Regions from separate parts of the Glutamicibacter sp. AOP5-A2-18 genome, predicted to be linked through region 1. Evidence: riboswitches for the same ligand, from Rfam matches in the RefSeq annotation. Region 1 holds a riboswitch; each other region holds the start of a gene.
The links. Region 1 has a riboswitch for S-adenosylmethionine ahead of ACT3RW_RS01385 (ABC transporter ATP-binding protein). Riboswitches for the same ligand answer to the same signal wherever they lie in the genome.
Positions count from the first base shown of each region.

Region 2: linked by a shared signal. The riboswitch ahead of ACT3RW_RS03390 (O-acetylhomoserine aminocarboxypropyltransferase/cysteine synthase family protein) and the one ahead of ACT3RW_RS01385 (ABC transporter ATP-binding protein) in region 1 are both predicted to bind S-adenosylmethionine.
Region 3: linked by a shared signal. The riboswitch ahead of ACT3RW_RS15410 (hypothetical protein) and the one ahead of ACT3RW_RS01385 (ABC transporter ATP-binding protein) in region 1 are both predicted to bind S-adenosylmethionine.
Region 4: linked by a shared signal. The riboswitch ahead of ACT3RW_RS16995 (flavin reductase family protein) and the one ahead of ACT3RW_RS01385 (ABC transporter ATP-binding protein) in region 1 are both predicted to bind S-adenosylmethionine.

Region 1 covers NZ_JBQSVW010000001.1:288,228-295,397, reverse strand. The annotation lists gene ACT3RW_RS01405 (SDR family oxidoreductase) at 1-426, shown strand, start outside; gene ggt (gamma-glutamyltransferase) at 646-2,469, shown strand; gene ACT3RW_RS01395 (LLM class flavin-dependent oxidoreductase) at 2,554-3,954, opposite strand; gene ACT3RW_RS01390 (acyl-CoA dehydrogenase family protein) at 4,006-5,346, opposite strand; SAM riboswitch class I at 5,362-5,453, opposite strand; SAM riboswitch class I at 5,721-5,823, shown strand; gene ACT3RW_RS01385 (ABC transporter ATP-binding protein) at 5,829-6,638, shown strand; gene ACT3RW_RS01380 (aliphatic sulfonate ABC transporter substrate-binding protein) at 6,720-7,170, shown strand, end outside.
Region 2 covers NZ_JBQSVW010000001.1:701,381-708,550, forward strand. The annotation lists gene ACT3RW_RS03365 (hypothetical protein) at 1-200, shown strand, start outside; gene ACT3RW_RS03370 (flavin reductase family protein) at 267-815, opposite strand; gene ACT3RW_RS03375 (methionine synthase) at 802-1,842, opposite strand; gene ACT3RW_RS03380 (putative oxygenase MesX) at 1,860-2,852, opposite strand; gene ACT3RW_RS03385 (LysR family transcriptional regulator) at 2,974-3,915, shown strand; SAM riboswitch class I at 4,140-4,230, shown strand; gene ACT3RW_RS03390 (O-acetylhomoserine aminocarboxypropyltransferase/cysteine synthase family protein) at 4,340-5,641, shown strand; gene ACT3RW_RS03395 (cystathionine gamma-synthase) at 5,641-6,879, shown strand; gene ACT3RW_RS03400 (HNH endonuclease signature motif containing protein) at 6,941-7,170, shown strand, end outside.
Region 3 covers NZ_JBQSVW010000001.1:3,208,463-3,215,632, forward strand. The annotation lists gene ACT3RW_RS15395 (hypothetical protein) at 1-115, shown strand, start outside; gene ACT3RW_RS15400 (carbon-nitrogen hydrolase family protein) at 48-722, shown strand; gene ACT3RW_RS15405 (APC family permease) at 741-2,078, shown strand; gene ACT3RW_RS15410 (hypothetical protein) at 2,159-2,743, opposite strand; SAM riboswitch class IV at 2,801-2,917, opposite strand; gene ACT3RW_RS15415 (MFS transporter) at 3,021-4,304, shown strand; gene ACT3RW_RS15420 (ABC transporter substrate-binding protein) at 4,521-6,062, shown strand; gene ACT3RW_RS15425 (ABC transporter permease) at 6,064-7,017, shown strand; gene ACT3RW_RS15430 (ABC transporter permease) at 7,010-7,170, shown strand, end outside.
Region 4 covers NZ_JBQSVW010000001.1:3,549,309-3,556,478, reverse strand. The annotation lists gene ACT3RW_RS17010 (dihydrofolate reductase family protein) at 52-636, opposite strand; gene ACT3RW_RS17005 (PaaI family thioesterase) at 682-1,098, opposite strand; gene ACT3RW_RS17000 (AMP-binding protein) at 1,116-2,723, opposite strand; SAM riboswitch class IV at 3,066-3,183, shown strand; gene ACT3RW_RS16995 (flavin reductase family protein) at 3,280-3,780, shown strand; gene dnaB (replicative DNA helicase) at 4,431-5,786, shown strand; gene ACT3RW_RS16985 (ZIP family metal transporter) at 5,825-6,568, shown strand; gene ACT3RW_RS16980 (MFS transporter) at 6,592-7,170, shown strand, end outside.

The sequences.
Region 1 (7,170 bases):
ACCGATCAGCTCCTGGGCTACCTCAACAGCCGCGTAGTTCTCGGCGCCGCAGGTAACGGCAGGATCAGCGCCGCCCCACGTGCCGACTACGCAGAAGCAGCCGCAGCGGTATTGCTCTCCGAAGAAAATGAGTCCGGCAAGATCTACGAACTTGGTGGCGACAAGGCCTTCACCCTGAGTCAGCTGGCCGGTGCCGTGGGCGCCGCCGCCGGCCAAGAGGTCAATTACCAGGAAGTTGAACCAGAGAAGCTCGTTGCGATCTACACCGAATCCGGCGTGCCAGCACAGTTTGCAGACATCCTGGTTGATACCGACGTGCAGGTTCGTGACGGTGCCCTGGAAGTGAACTCGGCAGATCTTTCCCAGCTCATTGGCCGTCCAACCGCATCGTTGGGTAAGACCATCAAGGAAGCTCTGGCTCAGTAAACTAACCAGCTGCACCAACGCTGAAGTGGGCAGTGATCCCCGACTGACTAGTCGGGGATCACTGCCCACAGTTCTAACGTCATAACTATAAATATTGTGATCACTTGCGCGGAATTACAACGCTTCTAAAAAGATGGCTCGTGTCACACCCCTAGCGCTTCGAGCACTTCCCGTAAATTGACGCATACTTCATCCCCACCTCTTTCAGGAGATCAGAGTATGCAACGATCAAGTTTGCGCGCTTTGGCTGGCGCAACGATTCTTTCTTTGGGACTAGGAGCTTTCACAGTCCTCCCGGCGAGCGCTGACCCAAGGCACACAGAAAAGACCCCGACTGCTACCGGTACCGGAGGCGCAGTAGCTTCCGTGGATCCAGAAGCTTCGGCAGCAGGACTCGAAGTATTGCGTAAGGGTGGCAACGCTGTTGATGCCGCGGTGGCTACCGCTGCAGCCCTAGGTGTCACCGAACCCTACAGCGCTGGCATTGGCGGCGGCGGCTACTTCATGTACTACGACGCGTCCACGGGCAAGGTCAGCACCATCGATGGGCGTGAAACCGCGCCGGCAGCAATACCGCATGATGCCTTCATCGATCCGGCTACCTCAAAGCCCTATAACTTCACCCCCGAACTGGTCACCAGCGGTGTAGCAGTAGGCGTTCCTGGCACCGTGGCCACCTGGCAACGGGCGCTAGATAACTGGGGTTCACAAAGCCTCAAGCAGGTTCTCAAACCGGCAACTCAGGTCGCCTCGCGAGGCTTTGTGGTGGACAAGACCTTCCATGAACAAACTCAAGATAACAAGGAACGCTTTGCTGCTTTCAGCTCAACCAGCGACCTCTTCTTGCCTGAGGGTGATGCCCCAAAGGTAGGCACCATTTTCAAGAATCCAGAGCTGGCCGACACGTACCGGCTGTTGGCAGCCAAGGGTCCAAAAGCTTTCTACCAAGGTGATCTCGCCTCAGAGATTTCCCAGACCGTGCAGGCTCCACCCAAGGTGGAAGATACCAAACTGCCAGTACCCGCTGGCTACGTGAGCACCGAAGATCTTGCCAACTTCAAGGTCGCGGAGCAGGAGCCCACCACGGTGAAATACCGTGGACTAGATGTTTATGGCATGGCCCCATCCTCTAGCGGTGGAACCACCATTGGTGAATCACTGAATATTCTGAGCAATTTTAACCTTGCATCAATGGAACCAACCGACGCGTTGCACCACTACTTTGAGGCCACCGCGTTGGCTTACGCTGACCGTGGTAAGTATGTGGGAGATCCTGCCTTTGTCGATGTTCCCACCCAAACCTTGACCAGTAAGCTCTTTGGTGCCGACCGTGCGTGCGAAATCGATCCAGCTAAGGCCGCCACTAAGCCGGTGGCTCCGGGTGATGTCGCAAACTTTGATGGTCAGTGCCCAGCAAGTACTGCTGAGCCAGCTAAGGAGCAAGACACCGAGAACATCTCCACCACCCACCTGTCGGTGGTTGACCGTTGGGGTAATGCGGTCGCGTACACGCTGACCATTGAACAGACCGGTGGTTCGGGCATGGTAGTTCCAGGCCGTGGGTTCTTGCTGAACAATGAGCTCACCGACTTCTCCACCGTTTATGATCCGCAAGATCCAAACCGTCTTGAACCAGGTAAGCGTCCGCGCTCTTCGATGGCGCCAACGATTGTTTTGCAAGACGGCAAGCCAGTTATGGCCATCGGTTCCCCTGGTGGTTCCACCATCATCACCACGGTGTTGCAGACCCTGCTCAACCGCTATGATCTGGGCATGAGCATCAGTGAGGCGATTGCTGCTCCTCGTGCTTCGCAACGCAATACTGCCGCGGTCACCGCGGAACCTGAGTTCATCTCCAGGTACGGTTCAGCGATGGAAGCCTTCGGTCATAAGCTCACTCCTGCCGGAGATTCTTTCACCCCGCAGGCAGAAATTGGTGCGGTGGAAGCCGTGGAAATCAATGCTGACGGAACGCTGACGGCGGCGGCCGAACCAGTGCGCCGTGGCGGAGGTTCTGCCCTGGTACTTAACCCAACCAAGTAAGTTTCTAACGCAAAAGCGTGGAGGCGTTGTTCACTTGAGTGAACAACGCCTCCACGCTTTGTAGCTAGCTAGGCCTTAGGAACTTTAGCTCTTGGCAGCCAAGCGATTGCTGATCTTGTACTTCGCGGCGCGGTGAGTTTCCTTCACGCGGTCCCCGGTACCGAAGAGCTTGTTACGCAGCGAACCGTCGGCGTATTCGGTCTTGTAGGCACCACGAGCCTGTAGCTCAGGAACAACATACTCAACAACATCTTCGAAGGTTGCCGGGGTCACGGCGTAGGCGAGGTTAAAACCATCAACGTCGGTGTAGTCCACCCAGTCAATGAGCTTGTCTGCAACCTCTGGGCCCGAGCCAACGGTGATTGGTCCGAAGCCGCCAACACCAACCCATTCAGCAAGCTGACGGATGGTCCATGGGTTGCCGTCATCGCCGCTGGCCTTCTGGAAGGTCTCCACCGAAGACTGGATGGCGTTGGACTTGACGTTGGAACCCAGTGGCTCATCGGGATCCAGCTCTGAGAGGTCAACGCCCATCCAACCGGAGATCAGTACCTGTGCACCTTCGACGTCCGCGTAGGACTTGTAGTCTTCGTACTTGGCCTGAGCCTTTTCAGAGGTCTCATCGGTGATGATGGTCTGCATGGCGAAAATCTTCACGTCGTAACGGTCGCGGCCAGCAGCCTCAACAGCGTCACGAATCTTGGTGACCGTAGCCTTGAGGATTTCGCGGGTAGGGCTGGTAACAAATACTGCTTCAGCGTTCTGTGAGGCGAACTTGATGCCACGTGAAGAAGCGCCGGCCTGGTAGATCACCGGGGTGCGCTGGGTGGACGGCTCAGTGATAGCAATACCGGGCACCTTAAAGTACTTGCCCTCGTGCTCAATATTGTGCACCTTTTCCGGGTCCGTGTAGATCCCGGTTTCCTTGTTGTTCTGAACCGCGTCATCTTCCCACGAGCCTTCAAGCAACTTGTAGACCACTTCGAGGTATTCGTCGGCGTGGTCATAACGCTCGTCGTGTTCCATCTGGTCTTCTTGGCCCATATTGCGGGCGGCCGAAGGCAAGTAACCGGTGACCACGTTCCAACCCACACGACCATCGGTGAGGTGATCCAAGGTAGCCAGACGACGGGCAAAAGCATATGGGTGCTCATAGGCGGTTCCGGCGGTGACGCCGAAGCCCAAGTTTTCAGTTACTGCAGCCATGGCCGAGACCAGCATCATCGGGTCATTAACCGGTGCCTGTGCGCCCGAGCGCAGTGGGGATTCGTTGGTGCCGTTAAAGACATCGTAGGTACCTAGTACGTCGGCAATAAACAGGCCGTCGAACTTACCCTTTTCTAGCACCTTCGCTAGGTGGGTCCAGTAGCCGATGGTGTTGTACGTTGAGGCTTTGTCATCTGGGTGACGCCACAGACCTGGCGACTGGTGCACCACGCAGTTCATGTCGAATGCGTTGAAGAGAATTTCGCGCTTCGTGCTCATAGGTGTTCTCCTTGCCGTGAATCTGTATTGGTGAAATTAGAAATTAGGCGCTTAGGCGCCGTAGTTTTGGTGGTTGCTGTCTTCGCCGGTGACCAAGAGACGTTGAGGCTGAACCGCATTGATTTCGTAGTCCCCCACGATGCGCGCCTTGTACATGGCCGGGTTGTGGGTGGCGATGGTTCGTGCGTTACGCCAGTGCCGATCTAGGTTGCACACAATGCTGGTTGATGAGGCCCCTAAACCGTCAAAGAGTTTGCTGGTTGCTCCGAGCACCAACGGTTGCACGATGGTCTGGGCGCGGTTAGCCGATAGTTCACAGACCGCGTAGCGTTCCTCGTCGTTCAGTCCTGGGTCTACCAGTGCTGCTTCAACTTCTAGTACTGCGCCAATCACTACCGAGTCGACGGCGAAGGACTCTGCTGAGACTTCGCCGACCAGCTGAAGTACCTGTGGTTCGCGGTAGGCAGGAACGCCTGTGCCGGTGGTGAAGATACGGGTACGGTTCTGGACCGACTGGCGCAGATCGTTCAGCGCGGCGCGGGCAATACCTGCTTGCACTGCGGTGAGGACCAGCTGGTAGATCGCAGCTTCGGAGTCGTTAGTTGCCTGTGGGATAAAACAGTCCACGGGCACCTGATGGAACTCGGTGGTGCCGGTACCGGTCAGCCCCTGACCAAACCCATCCCAATCGTCAAGGATTTTTACGCCACTGCGTTGGGTGGAAACGACGGCAATCTGCCGGCCAGCCTTTTCTGGATGGGCCACTGCCACTGCGGTCCAGTCGGCAAAGATGGTGCCGGTGCAGTAGTACTTTTCACCGTCAACTAGCCAGCGGCCATCAGACTCGGTGACCTTGGTGTTCAGCGTACCTAGTGCGTTGCCGCCACGTTCGGTGTACGCATTGCCGACAATCTGACCGGCAGCAATACGGGTAACCCACTTGTTGCGCAGCTCTTGATCTTCAAGAATCAGAATGCTCTCCACAAAGGCGATGTGTGCTCGCCAGAGCTGGCCAACATGGGAATCAGCCTCGGAAAGTTCAATCAGCAGGCGGAACACGTCAACCAGACGTGCGCCGTAGCCGCCCTCAGAAACTGGAATGCGCAGCGCACCAAAGCGGTCGCGGTTCAGCAGGCCTACCTGTTCAAAAGGTAGCACGCGGTTGCGATCGCGGTCCCGTGCGGTCGACGCGATCTGAGCGAATACCGGACGGAAAATTTCAGCCAAACGGTCATACTGTTCGTCCGCGCCCGGACCGGGAGTGACTTTGAGTAGTTGCCGCGTAGACAGTTGCTCTTCGAAGTCATCTAGTCCCATGGCGCTAGCCTGCGAAGGATCGCTGAGCTGGTTGAAGTCCAAACCGGAAGTGTTCGGCGACTCGCCAAATGACATTGAAGTCCTCAATTCTTTCCATCGGTCCTGGCGGTAGCACCGTCCCGCGATTCGGGTGGTTGCTGCGGCGTCGTCGAGCCAGATCTCTCAGCCGCTCTGGATGGGTTGTCATTCATTTGTAGCCGTAACAAAGCAATCATTCCAAGCCACGAAGTCACATTTCATTGTTCAGACCAGGTGGCTTGACAGTTGCGTTGCACAGTCAATGACGCGTCATATCGAAGATGACTTGCCAAGAATCCCCAACTATCGATTAAACAGCCTTCTAATGAAATAAATAACGAAATAACCCGCGCATGTGACGTAGTTATCGAAGATTTTTCATGTTACGCAAGATTTGCTTTCAAATCGTTCGAAAGCCTGTAATGGACACGTAACCATCCCGAGCGGCCGAGAGATCTGGCTCAGTGACGCCGCAGCAACCACCTATGGATGACACACTCCATAGGCCGGTGCTACCGCCAGGACCGATGGAGATGATCATGGCTCTTAGCCTTGCACTGCCTCAAGCGCACACCTCGACCGCTTTAGACGTGGAATTCAGCAATGTTTCGCGCACCTTCACCACCAAAAGTGAAAGCCGCGCGGTCCTCAGCGATATCAACTTGCAGATCCCCGCGGGCCAAGTTGTTGCGATCCTTGGAGCTAGCGGCTGCGGCAAGTCCACACTGCTTCGCGCGGTCTCCGGGTTGGACCAACCATCCACCGGATCCATCCGTACCGGAAAACGCAACGTAGATGGCATCAACGAACTATGTGCGGTCGCATTTCAGGAACCACGACTACTACCGTGGCGATCGGTCCGAGAAAATATCGCTTTGGGCCTCGCGCCAGGTACCAGCAAGGCCGACGGTGCTGAACTGATTGATGAATTAATCGAGCTGACCGGGCTCAGCCACGCGACAGATCTTCGCCCGCGCGAAATTTCAGGTGGTATGGCTCAGCGCGTCTCGCTGGCTCGTGCCTTGGCACGGCGCCCTGGAGTGCTGCTACTTGATGAACCCTTCGGCGCACTGGACGCTTTGACGCGGCTGAAAATGCAAGATCTATTGCTCTCCATCCATGCTTCCTTCCCCACCACAATTCTTATGGTCACCCACGACGTGGACGAGGCGTTGACCTTGGCTGACCGAGTCATCGTCCTGGGACGTGAGGGTCAAGATACCGCGGCCACCGTCATTAAAGAACTCTCAATGAGCGCTTCTCATCCTCGCAAACACAACGAAGATCAGTTCATCGCTCACCGCGCAGGATTGCTTCGACTTCTTGGTGTGGACCCGACTAACCATTGACGTTTAACACCGATTCCCCCTGATCTACTCCATCAGCGACATAGCTGTCGCTTACCCGCACGCACAATTTAGAGGATTATTATGCTTTCGCACCGCTTCACTCGACGTACCGCACTTGCCACCGCAGCACTGTTGATCGGGGCTACTGCCCTGACCGGTTGCGCCGGAGAAAACGCTACGGCCTCAGGATCAGATAAGACCCTGTCCATTGACTTCGCCACCTACAACCCGCTGAGCCTGGTCATCAAAGAAAAAGGTTGGCTCGACGACGCCGCTAAGGATCAAGGCGTCAAGGTGGAATGGGTTCAGTCCGCTGGCTCTAACAAGGCCAATGAAGCATTACGTGCTGACGCAGTGAATGTTGGCTCCACCGCAGGATCCGCCGCTTTGTTAGCCCGGTCCAACGGTTCACCGATCAAGACTATCGACCTGTATTCGCAGCCAGAATGGGCCGCTCTGGTGGTTGCTAAGGACTCCAAGATCAAATCGGTGAAAGACCTCAAGGGCAAAACTGTGGCCGCCACTAAAGGCA
Region 2 (7,170 bases), 410 kb from region 1:
CAGAAATCGAGCCTGCCGGTGATGTCAGTGCAGCGCCTTCGGCTAAGAAGCAAGACACAAAGAAGAGCGCCGACTCCGCAACACCAGTACTGGCGAACACTGGCTTTGACGGAGTCACCGCTGGAGTAGCGGGGCTGCTGGTGGCCCTTGCCGGTGCGGTCTTTGTTGCTCTCGGACGTCGAAAGTCGACCAAGCACTAACGCAAAGAGCCATTGGACCAGCTAAAGCTGTTCGGCCGCCGTCTATGAGACGGCGGCCGAAGAGTTTTAACCGTTTAGGCGTGAATTTTCGTTGAGGTGATGCCACGAACGGTTGTGGTAAACCAACGCGTCACCAAGTTCGCCCGGCTGAGCATCACGTTCAATGTGCGCCTGCAGAGCGCGGGCAACAATCACCGTGGAAGTTCCGGCCTGAATCCGTTCAATAACTTCGCAGCGGACCCACGCACGGACGTTGTCAAACACCGTTTCGCCGGTGCTTAAACGTGTCCACGACTGGCTCTGTGCGAAGCGGTCAATGCCGCTGGTTGCACCCAGTTTGGCAACCTCAAGGTCGTGCACATCCAGGCTATGAACGACGATCGTTGCCGCACGAGAAAGAACGTCGGCAGCCGAAGATAACGCCGAGATCGAAAAGACCAATAGCGGTGGATCAACGCTGATTGATGCCACCGAGGTGGCAGTGAGCGCAACGGGCCCGTCGCCAGCATCTGCCGTAATGACGCTGACACCACCCGGGTGTCCGCGGAAGACAGCTTTGAAGTCGTCCGCGGACAGCGAATCGGTAGCGTCGATGGTGACCTTAGACGCTGGCACCGACGAGCTCCTCGCGCAGGATGGACGCTCCGGCGCTCAAAGCGCTGAGCTTTGCCAGCGCAGTGTCGCGAGGGAACGGTGCCATGCCACAGTTGGTGCTCGCAATCAGCTTGTCCGCGTCCACAAATTCCAACGCCTTGCGCAAGGTCTGAGCGACTTCTTCTGGGCTTTCAACGGTTTCGCTGGCCACATCGATGGCGCCGAGCATGACCTTCTTGCCGCGGACCATCTCAACGACTTCAATCGGCACGTTGGAGTGGTGCGATTCCAAAGATACGGTGTTGATGGTTGAGGCCTGCAGTAGTGGGAAGGACTTCTCGTAGTGGCGCCACTGAGCGCCGAGGGTGGCCTTCCAATCATTATTGGCCTTGATGCCGTAACCGAAACAGATGTGAGCGACGGTTTCAGCTTTTAACCCTTCGCATGCGCGCTCCAGCGCTGCAATGCCCCAGTCAGCAACTTCGTCAAAAAAGACGTTGAACGCTGGCTCGTCGAATTGGATGACATCCACTCCAGCGGCTTCGAGTTCCTTGGCTTCCTGATTCAGGATGGTAGCGAACTCCCAGGCCAATTTTTCGCGGCTCTGGTAGTGAGCGTCATACAAGGTGTCCACCATGGTCATTGGGCCAGGCAACGTCCACTTAATCTGCTTGTCAGTGTATGAACGCAGGAACTTTGCATCGTCAACAAATACTGGCTTTTTTCGCTCTACTGCACCAACAACAGTGGGCACGCTTGCGTCGTAGCGGTTGCGGATGCGCACGGTCTCACGCTTTTCAAAGTCAACACCGCTCAGGTGCTCAATGAAGGTTGTGACGAAGTGCTGACGGGTCTGTTCGCCATCGCTAATGATGTCGATGCCACGCTGAGTCTGCTCCAGTACGGCAGCGCGCATGGCATCTTGCTTTCCTTCGCTCAGCTCGGAACCTTGGAGCTTCCAATCGGACCACAGGGTCTCAGGTTGGGCCAGCCATGAAGGCTTGGGGAGGCTGCCGACGATTGAGGTTGGAATTAGCTTTGAAGTCATCGTTTATCTTTCGATTCTCAGGCGACAGGAGTTGGGCAGGTGGCGGAAAATTGGTTGAGCAATTCTTGATTAGGGATGATGAAGTGCTCCTGCGTGTACTTACCCTGGCTAGCTCCGAGTCGGGTGCGTTCTTCGCGGTCGTAGTCGATCCGAGTCGGAGCGAAGTCCTGAGCGCTCAGGCTTGGACGGTAGACCGACGGGGCAGCACAATTGGCGTTGTAAATCTCGGGGCGGTAGATCTTCTGAAAGGTCTCCATGGTGCTAATCAGACTGATCAACTGCAGGTTGGTGTAGTCATTGAGTAGATCGCCACGGAAGTAGAAAGCCAGTGGAGCTACGGAACCTGCAGGCATGAAGTAGCGCACCTGCAAACCCATTTTGCCGAAGTAGGTATCGGTCAGGGAGTTCTCGTCCTGCTGGTATTCCAAGCCAAGGACCGGGTGACTATTGCCGGTGCGGTAGTAGGTTTTGGAAGTGGAGACGCTGATGGCGACCACTGGCAACTGGTTAAAACGCTGCTGGTAGGCTTCCGAATCCAAGAAATGCTGGAAGAGCTGGCCGTGAAGGTCGCCGAAATCTTCAGGTAACTTAGGAGCACCCGAGCCGTTGCTGGCCGCCGGAAGCACCACACTGAAGTCATAATCGCGGACGTAAGAAGAGAAATTATTGCCCACCATGCCATGGCTACGGGTACCGGTGAGGCGGTCGACAACGATGGTGTCTAGAACTTCAAGAAGCGGAAAATCCTGCTCTTCATTCTCGGCGGCAAAATGCACGTTGGCCGAGATGATTTCCAGTTCGAGCTCATAACGATCGCCGGCAGGATTGTCCCAGTGAGCCAGCGAATTGAAGCGACGGTTGATCATCGTCAGGGCGTTGCGCAGGTTCTGTTGGCGATTCTCACCACGGGCCAGATTTGCGAAGTTTGTGGTCACTCGTGAGGTGGCACAGGGAGTGTAATTCTCGTCGAATTTGGTGGTGCTAATGCTGAAAGTGAACTCGTCTGCCATGGCGGCCAATCTTGTGATGAGGGCCTGGGCAGGCCGAAAGTAAGTCGATGCGTCCATCATGCAGGGTCTTCATTGATATCAGGTAACTCGATATAACTATGGATTCATATAGACTCAATCTATGGTTCAAGGAACAAGCGGTTTAACATTGCAACAGCTTCGCTACTTCACCGCGGTCGCTACCGAGGGCTCCATCTCCGGTGCCGCCGACCTAATTTACGTCGCGCAGCCCAGCATGTCCGCGGCCATGAAAGAGCTCGAATCACGAGTGGGGCGCACCTTGCTGATGCGATCCGCGAGGGGCGTGACGCTCACCGCCGAAGGCGCGGAATTCCTCGGCTATGCCCGACAGGTCCTGGAGCAGGTGGAGCTGCTGGAGCATCGCTACCTCGGCCGTCCTTCCGCAAGGCGACTGCTGGGCGTCTCCACCCAGCACTACTCATTTTCGGTTGATGCCTTTGTGCGCATGGTTCAGGCCAGCGGCGCAGAGGAGTACCAATTTTCGCTCCGTGAGACCCGCACCGAGGAAATCATTGAGGACGTACGCACTCTACGTAGCGACATTGGGATCTTGTACCGCAACGACTTCAACCGGAAAGTGATCGACAAGCTGCTGCGCGAATCCAGGCTTGTCTTCCATCCGCTGTTCTTGGCCGATCCGCACATTTTTATCTCGCGCAGCAACCCGCTGGCCTCGCGTGCACAGGTGACGCTTGAAGACCTCGAGGACCTGCCGCGGCTTACCTTCGACCAGGGTGCAAACAACTCCTTCTACTTTTCCGAAGAGGTGCTCTCCACCCGTTCAAGCCAACGCGAAATTCAAGTCTCGGACCGCGCCACGATCTTTAACCTCATGATCGGCTTGGGCGGGTACACCATCTCCACCGGCATCATCAGCGACGAGCTTGATCCCTCCATCGTTGCCATCCCGCTGTCCATCGACGAGCGAATCGAGATCGGTTGGATCGACCACGCCGGGATCCCGCTCACCGATCAAGCGCAGCGTTATTTGGAAGAAGTGCGTGCGGTGGTCGCCAGCTTTGACGTTGAGGTGCTGGGCTAAAACCGTAACAGTGTGTCATCTCTAGCCTTCGAGTCGTCACACTAGCAGGGCAAAACTGCTAGATTCCACGGATTATGCTCAAAGTGGCGCGTCATAAACAGGTCGTAAACCCCGTGTCATCATGACAACTTGGCGACATATGAAGCGTGGCGACCTTGTATGAAGCCGTGAGCCCAATGCCGCTTGCGCCGCCCGGGGCAGATATCGAACCATGGAAGAACAACAAACCATCAAGAGCGACTAAGAGATCTGGCTCGAAGACGTCGCAGCAACCATCGGGAAACCGAAAGGTGCTAATGCCAGGGACGATGGAGCAGTTCCGAACGCTTTTAAGCGCACTGTGCCTCGTACCAAGTCAGTGTTCGGGCTTTGGTACGGGTTACATCTTTCGGTGCACTCCCTCGCTAGGAAACGAGAAGGAGCTATGAGCCAAGGAACCGACGCGGTCCACGCAGGGTATCGACCAAGCGGAGATTTCCGCCCGATGCTGCCACCACTACATAACTCCGCAGCGTACCAATTTGAATCCCATGCTGAAGCGATCGAAAAGTTCGCTATGCGCCAGTCCGGGTTCACGTACTCACGCACCGGTAACCCCACCGTTTCGATCCTCGAACAGCGTGTAGCCGCGCTGGAAGGTGGAGCTCAGGCGGTGGCCACCGCCTCGGGACAGGCAGCTGTTTCACTGTCCCTGTTGGCGCTGACCCAGGGACCTAAGCACATTGTGGCGTCTTCCTCGCTATACGGCGGCACGGTGGACCTACTGACCGACTCCTTCGCCGACTTTGGCATCCGCGTCAGCTTTGTTGACCAAGCCGATCCGGCAGCCTGGGCCGGGGCCATCGAGGATGAGACCCGCGCGTTTTTCCTAGAGTCCGTGTCCAACCCGCTGTGCACGGTGGCCGATCTTCCCGCTATTTCGGCGATCGCCCACGAGCACAACATCCCGGTGGTCGTGGATAACACCCTGGCCACCCCGTTGAACTTCCGCCCGCTAGATTTTGGCGCGGATATTGTGGTCCACTCGGCCACCAAGGGTCTGGCCGGCCATGGCTCGGTACTTGGCGGCGTGGTGGTGGATTCGGGAAAGTTCGACTTCTCCGATCCGCTGCGTTGGCCACAGATTGCCGCCCCACGCGTGCGGTTGAACAATACTTCCTTGCTCGAACGCCACGACTCTGCTGCCTATGCGATGCTGGTGCGTTCCAAGTTCCTGCACGATCTAGGTCCGGCATTAGCTCCGGCCAGCGCCCAAGGCATTTTGGCCGGCATCGAAACTTTGCCGGTGCGTGCAGCGCATGTACAGCGCAGCGTGAGCACCCTGATCCAAGAGCTCTCCGGCCACCCGGGCATCGCGGCCATCCATCACCCCTCACAATCCAGCCACCCGAGCCACACCGTGGCCCAACAGCTCACCCCCAAGGGCACCGGCTGCGTGCTGGCCATCGAGTTGGCACACCCGTCGCTAGTTTCCCCGGTGATTGATGGGCTAGAACTGATCAGTTTGGCCGCGAACGTGGGGGACACCCGCACGATGATTTTGCACCCGGCCACCATGACCCATTGCCGGCTCTCGGCCGATCAGTTGGCCGACGCTGGCCTGAACGCCTCCACCCTGCGCCTTTCGGTCGGGCTTGAAGATCCTGTGGATCTGCTCGCAGACCTGAACCGCGCGCTTGATAATGCACTAAACCGGGCCCTGGCCCCACAAACTCAAGGAGCATGATGACTGGCTTCAACACTCAGGCCGTACACGCAGGCCAGGAAAAAGACCCACACACCGGCGCCGTTGTTCCGCCGATCTACCAGACCAGCACCTTCATCCAGGACGGTATTAACGTACTGCGATCCGGGCACGAATACTCCCGCGGCTCCAACCCCACTCGAGATGGTTTCCAAGACCAGCTCACCATCCTAGAAAACGGCGCGGCCGGTTTTGCCTTCGCCTCAGGTATCGCCGCCGAAGATGCGCTGCTGCGTGCCGTGCTGGAACCGGGCGATCACATCGTTCTGGGCGCCGACGGTTACGGCGGCACCAACCGGTTGATCTCCAAATTGCACAGCAAATGGGGCATCACCTCCTCGGCGGTAGACATCACCAACTTGGATTCGGTGCGAGCTGCACTGCAACCCAATACCGCCCTGCTCTGGGTGGAAACCCCGTCCAACCCACTGCTTGGCATCGCCGATCTAGCCGGCTGGGCCCAGCTGGCCAAGGAAATTGGTGCCCTGCTGGTGGTTGATAACACCTTCGCTACCCCTTATCTACAGCGCCCGCTGGACTTCGGCGCGCACGCGGTAGTTCACTCCACCACCAAGTACATCGGCGGGCACTCCGACGTGCTCGGTGGTGCGGTAATTGTGGCCGATCACCTCTTCCGCGGCCAGTCCCTGGCCGAAGCGGTCGGCTACCAGCAGTTTGCCGGCGGTGCGGTGGCCGGACCGCAGGATTCCTACCTGGCCGCCCGCGGACTGAAAACCCTGGGCCTGCGCATGGAACGTCACTGTTCCACCGCCGATAAGCTGGCCCGCTGGCTTGACGCGCAGCCAGAAGTGACCCGCGTGTACTACCCGGGTCTGGAAACCCACCCCGGGCACGAACTGGCCAAGCGCCAGCAGCGCGGTTTTGGCGGCATTGTTTCGCTGCAGCTCACCGATGAAGCCGGCGCCCGCGCCTTCGCTGAATCCATGGAGTACTTCCAGCTCTCGGTCTCCTTAGGCGGGGTGGAATCGCTGGTCTGTTATCCGCGCGAAATGACTCACGCATCGCTGATTGGCACCGAACTGGAGATCCCGGACAACCTAGTCCGTCTCTCGGTGGGCATCGAAGAGGTCGAAGATCTGATCGCCGATCTGGAACGTGGACTGATTGCCGCCCGCGCAGCGTCGAACGCCTCGCGATCCGCGGCCAAGCCCGTAACCCAAGGGACCCGGCAGAGCGCATCCGCCTTCGCTACCGCGTAAATATCCACAGCCCGTTCGAGCTTGCCCCGCAGATCAGTCACTGCGGGGCAAACTCGTTTCCATGGACACAGCACAAGCACTCAAAGATCTGGCCACGGCGGCCCAACTGACCGCCAGCGCTACTGCTGTGTTGTCCCAGACAGATCTGACCGCCGGCCACGCGGCCTATTTTGCACTCTTGACCGAGCACCTCGGCCAGCAGCAATCGCGCACACAGCTTCACGCCGCCCACGCGCTTCGTCGCACCGGCGCGCACAAACTTGATCAAGCCTCCTTTCAAGCCATCACCGA
Region 3 (7,170 bases), 2.9 Mb from region 1:
TGAACAAGAGCGAAGCACCGCATTGGAGGACGCAGCAGTCTCCTTGGATGATCCCTTTTGTGTCAGCGCTCGGTGCCATTGCCGCCAAACACCAAATCTGGCTGTGCCCAGGTAGCATCGGCGAGCGCGATACAGACGGTGGTTTCCGCAACACCCAGCTACTCTTCTCCCCGGACGGCGCATTGGTTGCCAGGTATCGCAAAATGTTCCCTTGGCGGCCGTTTGAGCCGCACCGGCCAGGAACCGAATTTGTGGTCGCAAACGTGCCAGAAGTCGGCGCTTTCGGACTGTCTATTTGCTACGACTCTTGGTTCCCAGAACACTCACGCCATCTTGCCTGGATGGGTGCCAACACCATCATGAACGTTGTGAAAACCACTAGTGACGACCGTGAACAGGAACTGATCCTGGCACGAGCCAACGCCATCGTGAACCAGGTGTACATGCTCAGCGTGAACTGCGCCCACCCTGTAGGACGCGGCCGAAGCATCGCGGTAGATCCCGAAGGCATGGTCCTGGGTGAAGCTGGCCTTGGCGAAGATACCCTCGTGGTCCGGGTTGACCCGGACACCGTACAGCGAGTGCGTGATCACGGAACCGCAGGGACTAACCGCGTGTGGTCTCAATTCGGTCCGGACGATGCACCGATTAGTCTTCCGCTCTATGACGGCGCATTGGAACCATCTCGCTGGGCGCCACAACAACCCCAATCCCGCTCTTAGAAAACGACGGAGTTTTCCATGTCTTCGACCCCCACACTTACTCGCACCCTGAAATTGTCTTCCTTGGTGATCTTTGGGTTGGCCTACCTGACACCCCTGATTGTCTTAGGCATCTTTGGTGTCATTGCGTCTGAAACCGGTGGCGCCAGCGCCAGCGCCTACCTGATTGCTCTACTGGCAATGCTCTTTACCGCAAATAGCTACGGCCGGATGGCTGCAGCGTACCCGGTGGCCGGTTCTGCCTACACTTACGTACGCAAGACCATCGACGGACGGATCGGTTTCCTCGTCGGTTGGGCCACTATGCTTGACTACCTCTTCCTTCCCATGGTGATTTGGCTGATCGGTGGCTCGTACTTGCAAGCCCAATTCCCTGCCGCGCCGATGCCGGTGTGGATCCTTGGCTTCATTGTGCTGACAACCATTTTGAATATCATCGGCATCAAGGTGGCAGACCGGGTGAATCTGGTACTCATGTCCTTCCAGATCTTGGTCATCGTTTTCTTCGTAGTTCTCTCCGTGGCCAGTGTCTCCAGCGAGCACGGCGCAGGCGCTCTAGTGAGCTCTTCTCCGTTTACCGGGATCGGCGCGAGCACAACAGGTATCGCCGCTGGTGCAGCCATCGCCGCATACTCGTTCCTTGGATTTGATGCGGTGACCACTCTGACCGAAGAGACCGTGGAACCCCGGCGCACCGTCCCCAAGGCCATCATGCTCGTTGCCCTCATAGGTGGAGGCATTTTTGTCATCGTGGCCTACACAGTACAGCTGGTGCATCCAGGCGGTGTCTTTGAGAATTCTAATGCTGCGGGTTTCGAAATAGCACAGCACATTGGTGGCAATTTATTTGGTGCTATTTTCTTGGCCGCACTAGTTATCGCCCAGTTCACCTCAGGTATCGCCGCTCAGGCTGCTGGCAGTCGACTGCTCTACGCCATGGGTCGAGACGGAGTACTGCCACGCAGCTTCTTTGGGAAGCTGAACCAGCGTTGGAGCACCCCGGTCTTCTCTATCTTGGCCATCGCAGTTGTGGGCTTGATCGCCATGTTCATGGATGTGGCCACCTCAACCTCATTCATTAACTTCGGTGCTTTCATCTCGTTCATCATGGTCAACGTGTCGGTCATTGTTTATTGGGATCGCCAACGTCGCGCAGGCAACAAGCTTAATGCAATGCTCTACGTGCTGTGCCCAGCTATTGGTGTTCTAGTCATCGCGTTCCTACTCACGCAGCTTGATATTCATGCCGTAATTATCGGCAGCATCTGGCTGGCCATCGGAACCATTATTTTGGCAACCACCACCAAGGGCTTCAAGAATCAGCCATCGCAGATGGCCTTGGAAGGCGCAAGCTAAAAAATAGAAGATTCGATAGCCAGTTCAAGGGACAGACCGCTGGCGGCCTGTCCCTTGAACTCCATCAACTGGATTGGATTCTAGAACCCGGCGTCAATGATTCGCCGGATAGCGGTCACTGGACTCAAACGGGTCCGCAGGTTTGGGAAATCTTTCCAGTGCTCGGGAACCAAGCTTCGACCATACATCCCGCCGTCGTCACGGCACAGGTGCAGCTCATCCAATCGGACTTCCAGATTCAGCTTCGCCAGATCCGAAGTATGCCGGCTGCGACTTATCTCAACTGCCCGCTTCAAGGACGCGTGGATCAAAAGGTACAAGTCCGAACCGATGCCGACCGATTCCCAACGCTGAATATATTCGTCATAGCCCTCAGCTTTGTAGCACTGGCCATTGGTCAAGCGCCGGTGCCGGGAATTGTTACTCATAAAATCGCTCCAAGAATTGCGCGTTCTCGTCTGCACCCGGGCAACGTAAGGAGCTTCCAACAGCGCCGAATACCAGCGGAGCTTGCGTTGCCTTTCTTCACTCAAGTCTGCTTCGTCGGACAGAAACGGCAATCCATATTGATCAACCCTGCTGTTGCTGGTTTCCTCGCCAAATATCTCCTTCGTCCATTCACGGAAGTCGAATTCATGCTTGTCATCAATTGGCTGATTAGCCATGGAAATTCTCCTAGCGTGAGAGCGGTGCCGCCCCGTACCGAATACTGGACGGGGCAAACCGCTAACTGAACCGATGACATTTGCCTCGGAACGGTTCTTCCCCTGGGGCACCCCGTGAGCCGGAGAGGGGTTGCCGTACGACTAGCCAGGTACTTTACGTCGTAACTCTTGAACCTGTTTTCAACCATAGGACAATGCACCGACAGTTTGAACACAAGTGATTGACCATCCTTTAGCTAAGATCAGACTGGTCATCATCACCGCGTCCCAGAGGCCCATGAAAACTCGCTCGCAACGCTTAGAAATTACCGCGCTCCTGGGAACCCAGACGCTGTTTAATATCGGCTTCTACGCTGTAGTCCCCTTCCTTGCGGTAGTCCTCAGCAATGATTTCCTGTTGGCATCTACCGCGGTGGGTCTGATCTTAGGAATCAGAACTTTTGCCCAGCAAGGACTGTTCTTAGCTGGTGGCACTCTGGCGGATCGCTTCGGCGCCCGCACCATGATTCTGATCGGCTGCGCGGTACGTGCCGCAGGTTTCCTCACTTTGGCCGCATCCCTATGGTCTAGTACTCCACACTTGGGAATGTTCATTTTTGGCGCACTGCTCACCGGATTTGGTGGGGCACTATTCTCCCCGGGACTAAACATCTTGGTGGCGGCTGCCCAAAGCGCGCGGGATCAAGGACAAGTCCAGCACGTTCGGCGGGCTACGCTCTTTGCGTGGCTGAGCATCACGGGTGAAATTGGCGCCGTCACCGGACCTTTGGTGGGTTCGGCCCTGTGGGGCTGGGGATTTTCCACCGTGGCAGGTTTTGGCGCAGTATTCTTTGTGGCCATCGGAATCTTCTTGGCGCTCACTCTTGGCAAGACTGACACGGCGAGCGCACTGTCGGCTGCTACCGGTGCAGGAACTAAAGCATCGAAGCCTCACAGTAGCTTCCGAGAATGTCTGCGCGACCGCCAGTTCTTGGCCTTCTGTTCGCTGCATGCCGCGGACCTATTGGCCTACAACCAGCTGTATCTAGCTATTCCTTTGGAACTTGAACGCCAAGACATGCCTACCCAGTGGTTGGGGCTGATCTTTGCGTGGATCTCCATTTTGACCCTGAGCCTGCAGATTCCCTTATCGTGGCTTGCTGCAAGAATCGGCCCAGCTGCAACGTTGCGCATGGGCTATATTCTCAGCGCCTTGGGGTTTAGTGTTTTGGCCTTCATCCCTTCATCAGCCTTTGGTGAGGAAACCAGCTTGGTGCGAATTCTTTGCGCAGTCACCCTGATGACCCTGGGTCATATGAGTGTTCATCCCACCGCGCTCAGTCTTGTTCCAAAATTTGCCGGGCTCAACGCTACCGGCTCCTACTTCGGATTACTCTCCACCTGCGGCGGCCTAGCAGTACTTCTAGGCAACATGCTCTTTGGCTGGTTACTCTCACACACCGCAGGCGCAGCCGAGTTGTCCTTTATCCCTTGGCTAGTCATGATCATTCCGCTGTTGCTGGCTTCGTGGCTTGGTTCTCGGTTGGTTCGTGACCGCATGCTACGCACACGCAGTGCGTGAACTGCGACACATAACGCAAAATGTCCTCAGAACTTCCACGGTTGACACCAACTTTCTACTACTCAGCTAGCGTTCTATCGCAGTCCAGAATCCCGAAGTTCTAAAGGGGTCTTCATGGCCTTTTATTGCTTCATGAGAAATCAAGGAATTAGGGTACGCTTACCAAGGCTCTAAGACATTGGATGCCAATTCATCACGTATTGCCGAAGGATTTCCATGAACCTTGGACGATTGAGCGTAGCTGCAAGTTTTGCAGCGGTAGCCCTCGCACTAACTGCCTGCAGTTCCACCGCCACCCCCGCTCCGGATGCAGCAGCGGATGCCGAAGCCCGCGTAGTTGTAGCGAACTTCCGTGCCCCAATTTCCAACTGGGCTTTGGAAAGCGATGACGCTTATGTGCTCTCAATCGCCGGTTGCTTGGAAACCCTGACCAAGTATGACCAGACCGAGAAGAAGGTAGAGCCAATGCTCGCCACTTCTTGGAAGCAGACCTCGGATACCGCATGGGAATTCGACCTGCGCAAGAACGTAAAGTTCCAGGACGGCACCGACTTCAACGCCAAGGCTGTTGCTAATTCACTGAACCATGTTCTTGATGCCACCGCACCAGCACGTGCAGTGAACCCTAAGACCATCAAGAAGGTAGAAGCCCTCGACGCTGATACCGTACGCGTCACCACCCCGGCAGCTGATCCGCTCTTGCCGTATCGCATTGCCAGCGTGAATGCCGGCGTGCTCTCGGGTGCTGCGTACACCGACAAGGGCATTGATCCGATGAATCACTGCACCGGGCCTTTCGCTCCGGTTTCAGAGAAGGCCGGACAGTCCTTGACCTTGGACCGCAACAAGAATTACTGGGATGGTGAGGTGAAACTGGCCGGCGGCGAAATCCGCTACATCACCGACGGCGCCACCCGCTCCACCCAGGTACAGACCGGTGAAGCGGACATCTCCATGTCCATCCCGGCCACCAGCTTGGCTACCTTGGAAGCAGACGAGAAGATCAGCGTGCTCAAGGCCGACTCTCCTCGCACCTCGACCCTGTACCTGAACAACTCGCGTGCCCCTTTCGACAACGTGGACCTGCGCAGGGCCGCCACCATGGCCTTGGATCTGCCAGCCATAGCCGCCAGCATCTATGAAGGCGCCGCCCAACCTGCCACCGGTCCCTTTGCACCAAGCGAGCCTTGGGCCAACCCGGATCTGACCGTACCCCAGGTGAATCTCGAGGAAGCCAAAAAGCTGGTGGAAGCCTCGGGCTACAAGCAAGACAAGCCGCTGGACATCATTGCGATCACCGAGCGTGCCGAATTCGCTGGCGTGGGCGCCATCATCCAGGAGCAGTTCAAGCAGATCGGCTTGAAGGCCAATGTCGTCACCAAGTCCTACGGCGCAGTGGAGCCAGATGTGCTGGCCGGCAAGTACGACATGATCCTCAGCCAGCGCAACCGGATGATCGATATCGCTGACCCCATCGGCTTCCTGCAGGCCGACTACACCTGCGAGGGTGGATACAACCTGAGCCACTACTGCAACAAGGACTACGACAAGCTGGTGGGCCAGGCCCAAGTTGAGAAGGACCAGGCCAAGCGCAATGATCTCTACCGCCAGGCCGGAGACATCCTCGCCAAGGATGCCGTGAACGTCTGGCTGGTTAATGAGCAGGCCATCGACGGTGTGGGCTCCAAGGTCCAGGGCTATGTCCAGGACCCGCTGACCCGCTATGTGATGACCAAGGACCTGGCGAAAACCAAATAGCGTGTCACCACTAGCCACCGTGCTGCGCCGGGTCGTTGGCCTCGGCGCAGCAGTTCTGCTTTCCTCCTTCGCGGTCTTCCTTGTCCCCTTCGTCTCCCCCGGGGACCCCGTGCGGTCCTTGCTGCGCGCAAGAATGGATTTTGGCGAAGCTGATGAGGCGACGGTTCAGGCCTATGCTGAGCAGTTTGGCCTCAACGACCCGATGCTGGTGCAGTTCGGGCGATGGCTGGGTCGGTTCTTCACCGGAGATATGGGCATCTCGCATATCAGCGGCACCCCCGTAGCAGACCAGGTATTGCCGGCCATCGGCGTCACCCTGTCATTGGCAGGCACCGCCTTGCTGGCAGCCATCCTTGTATCGATTCTTTTGGGAGTTATTTCAGCCACCCGCGCCGGGCAATGGCCCGACAAGCTGATCACCTCGATCACCCATGCGCTCATCGCCATTCCCGAATACGCGTTGGCGCCATTGCTGGTTCTGCTCTTTGCCGTGCGCTGGGCGTTGCTTCCCTCGGCCGGCTACGATTCCCCCGCTTCTCTGGTGCTCCCGGTCTTCATTTTGGCTTTGCGCCCCATCAGCTTTTTCACCGTTGCGGTGCGCTCCGGCGTGCGCCAGGCATTGGACTCCGAGCACGTGCTGGCGGCCCGTGCCCGCGGGCTGAGCAGCATCCAAGCATTGGTTCGCCATGTGGTTCCCCACGGATTGCTGCCGTTGTGGACCATGGTGGGTGTCTGGTTTGCCGGGTTGCTGGGCGGGTCGGTCATCGTGGAAGTCATCTTTGCCATTCCCGGCATGGGACGGCTGATCTTCGACTCCATCGTTGATGCTGATATCCCGGTAGCCCAGGGAGGCGTGGTGGTGGTAGTGACCTGTGCCGTGGTGGTGACCGGAATCGTTGACCTGGTGCACAAGATCAGTGATCCCAATGTGAGGATTGGTGTACGACATGGCTAGGAATCATTCCAAGGAAATCCTGCTTGCCCCTCCCGCATGCATTTTGCTGGCGGTGGTCATCCTGACCATCGCCGCCCCGTGGATTTCCCCCTATGACCCTGATGCCCAGAGCTTGGCGGACCGGTTGCAGGGGCCCAACCTGTCCCACCTGCT
Region 4 (7,170 bases), 3.3 Mb from region 1:
AAATATTCAAACATGCAGAATGAATGGTTATTACCTAGAGCTCTGAAAAGCTCAGAGAGTTACGTGTTGAGTTGGCCGATAGGTCAATTCTTGGATACTGCCATCTAAAAGTCGCGAATCAATGAGTTCTAGATCGTAGTCTTCGCCGACATCCAGCACAGGGGAGTCTCCGTGAGCTCCGGTGAGTACCGGGAAAATGGTTATTTGAATAAAGTCCACCAGACCGGCGGCGAGCAGGGAGCGGTTCATCGCCAAGCTACCGTGAGATCGCAGGGGCAACGCTGAGGTGGCCTTTAATTGCCTGACCACCTCCACGGCATCGGCCCGCTCCAAGGTGGCCTGTGGCCACTTCAGTGGGTCGCTAAGCGTTGTGGAGATGACCGTGGCGGGTTGCTCATGCATGGCAACGCCCCAAGGATCTTCAACTTCAGGATTCTGTTCAATCTCCTGCCAAAACTGGGAGAACAAACGAAAAGTATTCGCCCCAAAAACCATGTGGCACTCCTGGCCGTAGAGCTCAAGGCGTCGAGCAAGTAGCTCCGGTCCTTGTTTGCCCCAGTATCCTCCCCAGTCGCCACCGGCACTGCCGAAACCATCAAGACTACTGAACACATCAAAGGTATAGGTGGCACTCATAATGAGCCTCCCGAGGCTGATCCGCTAGATGCCATCAGATTACGCTCAAGATTTGGGCAAATCTACGTTCTGGGTGCGCAATTGTCCGCGCGAAAGTACTTTGCCCGTAGCCGTATCGGTAATAACAACGTCCCAGAGCTGCTGAGTTTTGCTTTGGAAAAGGGCCTTGGCCTCGACCTGCACATGTGCTCCGGTGGAGGGGCGGAGGAAGTCGGTGGCGTTATGAACACCAACGGCAAACTGCTGGCGCTCGGCCACCGCGTAACTGGCTCCCACACTGCCAGCGCTTTCAACCATGGTGGCGTAAATGCCTCCGTGGACCACTCCCCAAGGTGTGTGGTGGTCTTCGTTCAGCTCCGCGTGCCCACGGACAAGTGTGGCTGAGACTTCATCAAAGATAAGACCGACACTATCGGTGAACCGGCTGGTCTTATCGGGGATTGGTTGGTTGGTGGAACTCATAGCTGACTCCAAAACATTTAGTTCTTATTAAGCTGTTCAAGCGCTTGGGCTCGTAGTACGTTCTTTTGCACTTTACCCGTTGAAGTACGCGGCAAATCCTGCGGGAAAACGATGGTGCGCGGAACTTTGTAGCCAGCAAGTTTCTGCTTGGCGAAATCGATCAGATCTTGCGCGCTCAAGGTGGAGTCGCTGGCTCGGATCACGTAGGCCACGGGACGTTCGCCCCACTTCTCATCGGCGATGCCAACAACGGCCAGATCCAGTACCTCGGGGTGGGAAGCCAAAGCTTGTTCCACTTCGATGGTTGAGATGTTTTCGCCACCGGAAATGATGATGTCTTTGGCCCTGTCGCGCACCTGAATGTAGCCGTCGGGATGCATGACGCCTAAGTCGCCGGTGTGGAACCATCCGCCGGCAAAGGCCTGTGCGGTTGCTTCTTCGTCTCGGTAATAGCCGATCATGACATTGTTACCGCGCAAGACGATTTCGCCCATAGTCTGGGCATCGGCAGGAACGTCGAACATGTTCTCATCAACAATGCGTGCCGACTCCGCGGTGATCATTCCGACGCCTTGGCGGGCTAGCTTGGCCACGCGTTCGGCCGGCTCTAGCTGATCCCATTCTTCTTGGTATTCGCAGACTGTGTAGGGGCCATACACTTCGGTCAGCCCATAGACGTGAACGACTTCGATGCCCAGTTTCTGCAACTTGGAAATGATGGCCGGGGACGGTGGAGCTCCAGCGGTGGTGATGCGCAGCGGAGCCTGAAGTTGGTGCGCCCGAGTCGAGTCGGCGATGATCGAGCAAACAGTCGGGGCACCGCACAGGTGAGTAGTTCCGAGGTTCTCGATGGCATCCCACACTGCATCTTCACGCACTCCACGCAGGCATAGATGGGTGCCACCAACTGCGGTCACTGCCCAAGGTGTACACCAGCCGTTACAGTGAAACATCGGTAGCGTCCAGAGGTATCGGGTCGCTGAGCTAAGGCCCTGATGGTGCGCTTCACCCAGAGAGTTTAGGTAGCTGCCGCGGTGCGAGTAGAGCACACCCTTGGGCTTTCCCGTGGTCCCCGAGGTGTAGTTCAAGGCGATGGCAGAGCACTCGTCCGCGATCGCATAGGGCAGTTTCTCGTCGCTGGTGGTAGACAGCAATTGCTCCAAGGTTCCATCAACTTCCACGTTCGGGCGTGGGGAGGTGAACTGGTCGTCGGTGATCTCAATCAGTGCCTGCAGGCCGGGGTTTTCGCCTCGCAGGGTTTTGGTGTTCTCCAATAATTCGGTATCGGCCAGGAGGAGCTTCGCTCCCGAATGGTCGATGATGTACTGCAGCTCGTGGGCGGAGAGTCGCGTGTTCAGAGCGATGAGCACACCCCCAGCTAGCGGCACGGCGTAGTGAGCCATCAACATCTCAGGAGTATTTGGTGCCAAGACCGCTACTCGGTCACCGGGTTCGATGCGCTCGGCTAGTACTTGAGCAAAACGGTGCACCCGAGTTTCGAATTCTTTGTAGGTATAACTACGAGTCCCATGAATGATGGCGGTCTTGCTGGGGTAGGCCTCGGCCGAGCGTTCAAGGAAACGCAACGGGGTTAGTTCTGAATGGTTGGCCTGAATTTCTACCATGGAGGCATCCTTCACTCATCATCTCTGGCAACGGCGGCAGGCAATGAATGGTGTGACGCATAACACTGCATCTTTTATCGTGGCATGAACCTGAACGCCAGAGAAAGGAACCCGGTTTCATTACGGTGGGCGGCCCCAGAAAAGCGTTGAAGTGGCCTTGGTGACCGAGCTGGGCAGGATGTCACCGATAAGCGGATTGCGTTATGGATCACACATCTTCTGAATAATTGACTGCCAGACACCTCGATGTAGGCCTATGCGTCGAATGAATCATTGAATATTGCGATTTACGAAGTGATTTGTTTGACGATACTTCGTCATGACCCATATCGTTTTAAACAGAATCAAGAGCATCAGCTATAAGCCCTGGCTTGCTGATCGGCAACCCTCTCTACGGTAGTGGGGTGCTCCAGGTGAGGATTCGGTTTCGCGCTAAATGGTGTTGAAACAAGTACCGCGCACTGCGTGAATGATCAGTGAGAAGTGGATTCGGGGACGCCGAACCGTTTGCTCGGGTCTCTTCAGCGCCGTGGGCAAGACCAGAAGGAATCGAGCCATGTCATTGAATCGTGAACTTGACCCGCTGACGCTCCGCAAGGTTTTCGCTCAGCACCCCTCAGGCATCGCAGCTCTTTGCGCCGAGATTGACGGTGTAAAAACCGGAATTATCGCTTCGTCGTTCACCGTTGGTGTTTCGTTGGAACCTGCGCTGGTGATGTTTGCAGTACAGAAAACTTCTAACACCTGGCCCAAATTACGCGAAGCTGGCCACATTGGCGTCTCAGTGCTCAGCGACCGCAATGGGGGAGTGTGCGCGCAGCTCGCCTCAAAGACCGGTGACCGCTTCCGTGGTGTAGACACTGCCGTCACTGATCGTGGCGCGCTGTTTATCGAGGAATCCACATTGTGGCTGGAGACTTCCATCTACAACGAAGTTGAAGCTGGAGATCACTGGGTCGTCTTCTTGGAAGTGCACGGGCACCACGCCTCCGAACATTCGCCACAGATCTTCCATGATTCACGATTTCATTCAATCCCAGTTCCTGAACTCGTCTAAAACTTCAGCTAGCTAGTTGCTCAAACGCTCCGGACGGAACACACGGTGTTCCACCCGGAGCGTTTTTGCGTGACGGCAGCATTTTGATGATGTGGTGAGTTATCCACGGGGACAAAAGATGCCTTGGGGCAAAGAAATGTGGACGACGTCGTTTTTGAGGGTCAAGTGAACCGCTTAACCTACGGTGACTAAGGGTTTTAGGAGAATCTCACTATCCACAGGGTTATCCACACGCTTGTGGGTGATGTGTGTAGAACTCTGTGCATATCGCTAATAACCCCGAATTCCGGGTGTTTTTGGCTGTTGATAACTCTGCGAAGGGTGCCGCAAGCTTCAACAAAATATTTTTCTGTCCACAGCTGTGTAAACACAAACACCCAAGTCAAAACATATTACCGAATGGTAATAGTTATTAATCCACAGGGTTCTCCCCAGTTAGTGAACAGGGCAGTCCACAAGTCAGGCCATGTTATGCACAGGCGCTGTGGATAACGAGGTTTACGTGAGCAAATAACGGTCTTAGTGTTGACTTTGGGACAGAAATATCCACAGACGCTTTTTCAGTTGTCGGTATCGACTGACATGATGGAGCGTTGCCATCTGGCAAGGAAGTTTTTCCCAGCGGTTCAATAGGGATGGAAGTGGCTGTAATGAGTGCTGAGCCGGTTTACGAGGCACGGGAATCCGACGCGGGGCGCAAGCCGCCACAGGACATCGAGGCGGAAATGTCCGTGCTCGGTGGCATGATGCTCTCCAAGGACGCCATTGCAGACGTAGTTGAAGCACTGCGTGGCACCGATTTCTATCGTCCCGCTCACGAATCCATTTACGAAGCAATCATCGATCTTTATGGTCGAGGAGAACCAGCCGATGCGGTGACCGTTGCTGACTTACTGACCAAACGTGGAGAGATCTCACGTATTGGTGGAGCCGCATATCTGCACAACCTCATCCAGCAAGTCCCAACCGCTGCGAACGCTGGATACTACGCAGAAATCGTACGAGAACGCGCAGTACTTCGTCGTTTGGTGGACGCCGGTACCCGCATTGTTCAGATGGGTTACTCGCCAGACGGTGAAGTTGATGCCATCGTCAACGAAGCTCAGGCTGAGGTCTACAAGGTTGCCGAAAACCGCAGCAGTGAAGACTACGTACGCCTTTCGGACATTATCGAAGGCACCGTTGACGAAATCGAAAACGCAGCCAACGCAGGCGACGGCATCACCGGCGTACCTACCGGTTTCTACGAATTTGATGAGCTGACCCAGGGCCTCAAGGGTGGTCAGATGATCATCATCGCGGCCCGTCCCGCCGTCGGTAAGTCGACCTTCGCACTGGACTTCGCACGCTCTGCAGCCATCAAGAACAATATGGCTACCGTCTTCTTCTCCTTGGAAATGGGCCGCAACGAGATCGCGATGCGCCTGCTTTCGGCAGAAGCCTCCATCCAGCTTCAGGACCTGCGAAAGGGTTCGGTGGAAGACTCGCAGTGGACCAAGATTGCAACCACCATGGGTCGCTTGAACGAAGCTCCACTATTCATCGATGATTCGCCGAATATGTCCATGATGGAAATCCGTGCCAAGTGCCGTCGACTCAAGCAGCGCAACGAGCTGCGTATGATTGTTCTTGACTACCTGCAGCTGATGAGCTCGGGTAAGCGCGTTGAATCCCGTCAGCAGGAAGTCTCGGAGTTCTCGCGTAACCTGAAGTTGCTGGCCAAAGAACTCGACGTTCCACTGATTGCACTGTCTCAGCTGAACCGTGGTTCCGAACAGCGAACCGACAAGAAGCCAATGATTTCCGATCTTCGTGAATCGGGCTCGATTGAGCAGGACGCCGACATGGTTATCTTGCTGCATCGTGATGATGTTTACGACAAGGAAAACCGTCCGGGTGAAGCTGACGTGATCATCGCTAAGCACCGTGCGGGTCCAACTAAGACCATCACCGTAGCCTTCCAGGGTCACTACTCACGCTTTAATAACATGTCCTCAGAGGGCTAGTTCCAGCCAGATTCGATTTGCTGGCTATAGTGAGTTCCATGATTGCTTCTTTGCAGGCTCTGCTGTGGGGTACGGTGGCCGGCTCGGCACTTTTGCTGGGTTCCGGTGCGGCCTGGTGGTTCAAGATCCCAAAAGTTTGGGTCTGCGCGATCATGGCTTTCGGCGCCGGAGTATTGGTTAGTGCGCTGAGTTTTGAGTTGGTGTTAGAAGCCTTCGAAACCGGTGGCCTGCTAGCTACCATCGCTGGCGTGCTGGTAGGTGCCGGACTATATTTCTTAGCCAATCGATTACTGGATTGGCGTACGAAAAAGCGTCAAGTGAAGTCAGGTAAAGGCAGCCAAGGGGAATCGTCAGGCACCGCCCTGGCCGTTGGTGCACTGATTGACGGTATCCCGGAGTCGGTGGCCCTGGGCCTAACTGTGGTTACCAGTGCGAGCATCAACCCAGCCATGCTTATCGCCATCTTCATCTCGAATGTTCCCGAAGGTCTGGCCAGCACAGCTCAAATGAAAGACGCCGGGCGCCAAGGCAAAACGATTGCCGCGCTATGGGGATCCATCGCAATTTCCTGTGGGCTGGCTGCCTTCTTTGGCGCACTTGTTATGCAATCCATGCCTGGGCAGGCTCTGGCTTTCGCTACAGCAGTGGCCGCTGGTGGCATCCTGACCATGATTGCCGACACGATGATCCCCGAAGCCTATTCCGTTGAGCATGACTACACCGGGTTGTTGGTTACCGCCGGTTTCCTCTCGGCCTTTGCCTTGCACGTGCTAGGCGGCTAACCACAAGCTGGCAAGATTGGACTATGCCTTCAAACCGTAGTTCCCGCCTGTCTGGACCCACTACAGAATCGATCTACGCACCGCAGTATCTTGCCACCACCATCGGCATGTTTATTCTGGTGTTCCTTGTTGCCTTTGAGTCCATGGCGGTTACCACCGTCATGCCGTTGGTCAGCGAACTACTGCACGGGCAACGCTATTTTGCGTTAGCCTTTGCCGCTCCGATTGCCAGTGGCATGCTGGGCATGGTCGCAGCTGGCGAGATTACCGACCGCTGGGGGCCAAAGTTTCCTCTGCTGATCAGTGTCACGATCTTCTGTGTGGGCTTGGTAGTCTGTGGTTCGGCCGCGAACATGCAGGTGCTTATTACAGGTCGCATCCTGCAGGGCATCGGTGGTGGCGCCATTACCGTAGCCATTTACGTGCTGATTGCACGCGCCTATCCCGGACACTTGCACTCTAAAATCTTTGCGTTGTTTGCTACCGCCTGGGTACTGCCGGCGATGATCGGTCCATGGTTGGCAGGTCTGATGGCGGTGCACCTGGGCTGGCGCTGGGTCTTTACTGGTGTCGCCGTTTTGGTGGTCGTAGCGTTCTGCGGG